2 linked regions of the Rhodopseudomonas palustris HaA2 genome follow. The protein of the gene in region 2 interacts with the protein of the main gene of each other region in a pairwise test. Links are inferred from orthologs where the notes say so. Each region holds a gene or a part of one and is shown on either strand. Other genes may lie near its edges.

Region 1 (3,170 bases), 240 kb from region 2 along the record:
AGGGATGCGATTCGCGCAATTTGGCGCGGCTCGCCGCCCGCGCCGCCCGCGCCGAAGCCGCGCTGGAGCTGCTGGTCGATGGCGCGGAGCGATTTCTGGCGGTGCGCAGCGCGGGCCATCCGCCACAGAGCTTCGATGCCTCGGTATTCTACGCGTTAAACGCGGAAATCCGGATTCGGTTGTTGCTACGTGCGATCGGCCGCGTCGGCCGGGAAGGCCGGCCTGAACTCGGCAAGGTCGAGGCATTGGCCGCCGCGCTTCAATCGGCCGCCGCCAAGCCGGCCGCCAAACCGGGGCAAATCAAGCTGAAACAAACGCTTGCCGGGGCCATCATCACTTTGACACCAGTTTGCCTGAAGTTTGCCGCAGCGCCGATGCGGCGGCGGAAGACGGGCTGATCCCGATCGCATTTGCGTTCCGGCGGCTGTCTCATCGGCCGAACTCTCTGTGATTTGAGCCGCGGGAGCGCCGAAATGCGCTAAATAGTCCTGAACGGTTCTCTTGGCAGGCGACCGTGTGACACCTAGATTGTGCATTGGCCGGTCCGAGGACAGTCTCGCGGCACCCGGGCCAAAGGATCGCGATCCGCGCGACCGATAAGGAAGATCGATGAACGCCAATCTGCGGAATTTCGCCCTCTGGGTCATTATCGTCTTGCTGCTTTTGGCGCTGTTTACGCTCTTCCAGAATCCCGGCCAGCGCGCCGCATCGCAGGACATCTCGTTCTCGCAGCTGCTCAGCGAGGTCGATCAGAATCACGTTCGCGACGTGGTGATCCAGGGCCAGGAAATTCACGGCACCTTCACCAACGGCTCGAGCTTCCAGACCTACGCGCCGAACGATCCGTCGCTCGTTACCCGCCTGTACAACGGTAAGGTCGCGATCACCGCGAAGCCGCCGGGCGACAATGTGCCGTGGTTCGTGTCGCTGCTGGTGTCGTGGCTGCCGTTCATCGCGCTGATTGGCGTCTGGATCTTCCTGTCGCGGCAGATGCAGGGCGGCGCCGGCAAGGCGATGGGCTTCGGCAAATCGCGCGCCAAGATGCTGACCGAGGCGCACGGCCGCGTCACCTTCGAGGACGTCGCCGGCGTCGACGAGGCCAAGCAGGACCTGCAGGAGATCGTCGAGTTCCTGCGCGACCCGGGCAAGTTCCAGCGGCTCGGCGGACGGATTCCGCGCGGCGTGCTGCTGGTCGGTCCGCCTGGCACGGGTAAGACGCTGATCGCGCGTGCGGTCGCCGGCGAAGCCAACGTGCCGTTCTTCACCATCTCCGGTTCGGACTTCGTCGAAATGTTCGTCGGCGTCGGCGCCTCTCGGGTGCGCGACATGTTCGAGCAGGCCAAGAAGAATGCCCCCTGCATCATCTTCATCGACGAAATCGACGCGGTCGGTCGTCATCGTGGCGCCGGTCTCGGCGGCGGCAATGACGAGCGCGAGCAGACCCTCAACCAGTTGCTGGTCGAGATGGACGGGTTCGAGGCCAATGAGGGCGTGATCCTGATCGCGGCCACCAACCGGCCCGACGTGCTCGATCCCGCGCTGCTGCGTCCCGGCCGTTTCGACCGTCAGGTCGTGGTGCCGAACCCGGACGTCGTCGGCCGCGAGCAGATCCTCAAGGTGCATGTCCGCAAGGTGCCGCTGGCGCCGGATATCAACCTCAAGACCATCGCGCGCGGCACGCCGGGATTCTCCGGCGCCGACCTGATGAACCTCGTCAACGAAGCGGCGCTGATGGCGGCCCGGCGTAACAAGCGCATGGTCACCCAGGCCGAATTCGAAGACGCCAAGGACAAGGTGATGATGGGCGCCGAGCGCAAGTCGCTGGTGATGACGGAGGAGGAGAAGCTTCTCACCGCCTATCACGAGGGCGGCCACGCGATCGTCGGCCTCAATGTTCCGGCCACCGACCCGATCCACAAGGCCACCATCATCCCGCGCGGCCGCGCGCTCGGCATGGTGATGCAGCTTCCCGAGCGCGACAAGCTGTCGATGTCGCTGGAGCAGATGACCTCGCGCCTCGCCATCATGATGGGCGGCCGCGTCGCCGAAGAAATGATCTTCGGCCGCCAGAAGGTGACGTCGGGCGCTTCGTCCGACATCGAGCAGGCGACCCGATTGGCCCGCATGATGGTCACGCGCTGGGGTCTGTCGGAAGAGCTCGGCACCGTGTCGTATGGCGAGAACCAGGACGAAGTATTCCTCGGCATGTCGGTGTCGCGCACCCAGAACGCGTCGGAAGCGACGGTTCAGAAGATCGACGCCGAGATCAAGCGGTTGGTCGAAGAGGGCTACAAGGAAGCCGAGCGTATTCTCACCGAGAAGCGCGCGGACCTCGAAGCCCTCGCCAAGGGTCTGCTCGAGTTCGAGACGCTGACCGGCGACGAGATCACCGATCTCATGAACGGCAAGAAGCCGAACCGCGAGTCGGTGCTGGAGCCCTCGGGCCCGCGCACCTCGGCTGTCCCGCCGGCCGGCAAGCCGCGGCCGCGTCCCGATACTGGCCTGGAGCCGCAGCCCCAGGCGTAACCGCCGGCCGATCCGAGAAACTGCAAAACGCGGCGGAGACGCCGCGTTTTGTCGTGTGTGGACAGGTCTGCGCCGGAAGCATCGATCGCCTGGCGGCCTGAATTTTGCCTGAGCTTGTGCGAGGATTTCTGGCCGCGCTCCGGAGACCGCCATGCCCCGCGATCGTTGTGACCCGAGCTTGGCCCCGCTGCTGGGGTCGGCATTGCTGAACATCTATGCGCTCTCGCGCGGCACCGAAGTCGGCCGGTTTCAGCAGGCCGCTTTGCAGCGCGTGGCCGAAGACCTTCCTTTCCATTCTGCATGGTGGGGCATGGCGCAGGCCCAGCCCGGTGGCGGTTTTGCCCTGCACAGTTCGTTTCGCTACGCGCTCCCGGAACATTTCGTTGCGAGTTGGGAGAAGGTTGCGCTGGACGACGACGTGGCGCGCACGGTCGCGGCGAGGCCAGGCGCGACAGGGCGATTTTCGCGGGATGATCTCGGCCGCACCCGCGGTTTGGCGCAGATGTCGGAGCGGTACGATATCGGCAGCATTCTCTCGACGGTCATCTTTGATCGCCGGCTCGGCGTCGCTACTTTTCTGTCGCTGTATCGGCGGGTGACGGCGCCTGGCTTCGGCGAGGCCGAGCGCGACTTCAAGGAGTTGC
Region 2 (3,231 bases):
TTCCCGGCGGTTATTTCAGCGGTCTCGGCATCGCCATCGCGGTGCTCGGCGCGCTGACGATCTGGGGCCTGTCCGGGTTCTTCCGGGTACAGTCCGAAGAACTCGGCGTCGTGCTGCGCTTCGGCAAGCATGTCCGCACCGTTCAGCCGGGCCTGAATTATCATCTGCCGTATCCGATCGAGACCGTACTGCTGCCGAAGGCGCTGCGCGTGTCGACGATCAGTATCGGCATGACGATGATCAACGACCCCGCGCGGCGCGGCACGACGGTGCGTGACGTTCCCGAAGAGAGCCTGATGCTGACCGGCGACGAGAACATCGTCGACGTCGACTTCGCCGTGCTGTGGCGGATCAAGCCCGACGGCGTCGGCAATTTCCTGTTCAACATCCAGAACCCGGAAGGCACCGTGAAGGCCGTCGCCGAAAGCGCGATGCGCGAAGTGATCGGCCGCTCCAACATCCAGCCGATCCTGACCGGCGCCCGAACCACGATCGAGGGCGGCGTCCAGGAACTGATGCAGAAGACGCTCGACGGCTACGGCGCCGGCGTTCTCATCCAGCAGGTGCAGATGCAGAAGGTCGACCCGCCGCTGCAGGTCATCGACGCGTTCCGCGACGTGCAGGCGGCGCGCGCCGACCTCGAGCGGCTGCAGAACGAGGCGCAGACCTACGCCAACCGGGTCATCCCGGACGCCAAGGGTCGCGGCGCCCAGATCATCCAGGCCGCCGAAGGCTACAAAGGACAGGCGGTCGCCGAGGCCAAGGGCCAGAGCGCGCGCTTCCTCGACGTCTATGAAGAATACAGGAAGGCGCCCGACGTGACCCGTCAGCGGATCTATCTCGAAACCATGGAGCGTGTGCTCGGCCCGGCCGAGAAGCTCGTTTACGATTCGGGGTCTGGCCCCGGGGGAGGCCAGGGCATCGTGCCGTATCTGCCGCTGAGTGAGTTGAGCCCGCGCCGCACGGCGCCGGCTACACCGACGCAGCCGCAGAACCAGCAGACCCAGGGCGGAGGCAGCCGATGAAGACCGGAATCGCAGGTATCGTCGCCCTGATCGTCCTCCTGGTCGCGATCATCGTCGGTTGGTCGTCGCTGTTCACCGTCCGCCAGACCGAGCAGGTGCTGCTCGTCCGGCTCGGCGAGCCGGTGCGCGTCGTCACTGAACCGGGCCTGCATTTCAAGGCGCCGTTCATCGACACCGTGATCAGCATCGACAAGCGGATTCTCGATCTCGAAAATCCGTCTCAGGAAGTCATCGCGTCCGATCAGAAGCGGCTCGTGGTCGATGCGTTCGCGCGCTATCGCATCAACAATGCGCTGCGCTTCTACCAGAGCATCGGGTCGATCCCGGCCGCGAACATCCAGCTCACGACGCTGTTGAACTCGGCGCTGCGCCGCGTGCTCGGCGAGGTCACCTTCATTCAGGTGGTGCGCGACGAGCGTGAGGGCTTGATGCAGCGGATTCGTGCCCAGCTCGACCGCGAGGCGGAAGGCTACGGCATTCAGGTCATCGACGTGCGTATCCGCCGTGCCGATCTGCCGGAGCAGAACAGCCAGGCGGTGTATCAGCGGATGCAGACCGAACGTCAGCGCGAGGCCGCCGAGTTCCGCGCTCAGGGTGCCCAGAAGGCCCAGGAGATCCGTTCGAGGGCCGACCGCGAGGCGACCGTGATCGTCGCCGAGGCGAATTCGCAGGCCGAAGAAATCCGCGGTTCGGGCGACGCCGAGCGTAACCGCCTGTTCGCGGCCGCCTACGGCAAGGACCCGGAATTCTTCTCGTTCTATCGGTCGATGACGGCCTATGATCAGTCGCTGAAGAGCTCGGACACCCGCTTCCTGCTGCGGCCCGATTCGGAGTTCTTCCGCTTCTTCGCCAATTCGTCCGGCAGGCCTGCGATACGGCCGGCGACTGCGGCGGCTCCCGCGCCGGGCGGGACGGGGCAGGCAATGCCTGAACCGGCCGCCGCGCCGCGCTAGCGTTTCCGGTTCTGATCGAAACCAGAACCGGGCACCGGATCGCCGTCGTGACGGGTCGTCATGACCCGATCCGGTGCCCGTTTCCCGCGAAACCATTTCGCGCGAAACCGGCGTCAACGGTATCTTTGCGAGCGGATCTCGATATTGGAATGCGTTTTGCGTTCCCCGATCGGCTGGACTAAAACAGACCCGAATTCAGAAGCGCAGGCTTGGGCCTGCGCTTTCGTCGATAATGGCTGTCGGGCAAGTCTCCCGGCCGGGAGGATACAGTCGTATGGGGTCTTTCGCGTTCGCCGACCTCCTGATCGGGGTGGGTGTGTTGTTCGTGCTGGAAGGACTGATCTTCGCCGCGAGCCCGAACTGGATGCGGCGCGCGATGAAAAGCGCACTGGCGACTCCGGACAATATCCTGCGCGTGGTCGGCATCGTCTCGGCCGTGCTCGGCCTGATCCTGATCTGGATGGTCCGGCGCTGACCCGCGGACAGGATCGGCCGGTTTTCAACGGCATCGTGAGCACGGACGTCCGTTTTTCGCCGCAATCGGTGCAGCGGATGGGGTAGCTTCGATCGATTCCGATGCGTGCGCCGGTCCCCGGATCGGGCGCAGAGTTTTCAAGCGGCTGCGCCCAATTTGCCCGGCCTCGATGCAGGAGATGTTCCGATCATGCCCGTTGCGATCACCGCCTTGAGCTTCCGGTTCAAGCCTCTGCTGACGGCTTTGTGCCTCGGCGCGGCTGCCGCCTTGACCGCGGCGCCGGCGCAGGCCCGCGGCCCCGAGGGCATCGCGGACGTCGCCGAGAAGGTCATCGACGCCGTGGTCAACATCTCGACCAGCCAGACCGTCGAGGCCAAGAGTGCGCCCAGCGAGGGCAACAGCGCCAAGCCGAATCTGCCGCCGGGGTCGCCCTTCGAGGAGTTTTTCGAGGACTTCTTCAAGAACCGCCGCGGCGAGAAGGGCGGTGGCGGCCCGCGCAAGACCAACTCGCTCGGCTCGGGCTTCATCGTCGACACCGCCGGCATTGCCGTGACCAACAATCACGTCATCGCCGACGCCGACGAGATCAACCTGATCATGAACGACGGCACCAAAATCAAGGCGGAGCTGGTCGGCGTCGACAAGAAGACCGATCTGGCGGTGCTGAAGTTCAAGCCGCCGGCGAACAAGCCGCTGGTGGCGGTGAAGTTCGGCGACAGTGACAAGCTGCGGCTCGGCGAATGGGTGGTGGCGATCGGCAACCCGTTCTCGCTCGGCG

The links. Proteins that work in one complex are often made in the same cells at the same time.
Region 1: the proteins of hflC (region 2) and ftsH interact in binary tests that used the Escherichia coli proteins (3 or more experiments, as listed by UniProt). The link is inferred for Rhodopseudomonas palustris HaA2 from one-to-one orthologs.

The regions. Positions count from the first base shown.
Region 1 is NC_007778.1:2,079,071-2,082,240, forward strand. What follows is about bases 181-3,067. They hold ftsH (ATP-dependent zinc metalloprotease FtsH), read left to right. Parts: upstream 181-609; coding sequence 610-2,526; downstream 2,527-3,067. Other genes in these bases: tilS (tRNA lysidine(34) synthetase TilS), read left to right, coding at 181-398; RPB_RS09160 (helix-turn-helix transcriptional regulator), read left to right, coding at 2,678-3,067. Outside these bases: more of tilS, read left to right, coding at 1-180; more of RPB_RS09160, read left to right, coding at 3,068-3,170. UniProt on the Escherichia coli protein: Acts as a processive, ATP-dependent zinc metallopeptidase for both cytoplasmic and membrane proteins. Plays a role in the quality control of integral membrane proteins.
Region 2 is NC_007778.1:2,317,697-2,320,927, forward strand. Bases 1-2,999 are described here. They hold hflC (protease modulator HflC), read left to right. Parts: upstream 1-1,021; coding sequence 1,022-1,978; downstream 1,979-2,999. Other genes in these bases: hflK (FtsH protease activity modulator HflK), read left to right, coding at 1-1,025; RPB_RS10255 (DUF2065 domain-containing protein), read left to right, coding at 2,253-2,453; RPB_RS10260 (Do family serine endopeptidase), read left to right, coding at 2,643-2,999. Outside these bases: more of RPB_RS10260, read left to right, coding at 3,000-3,231.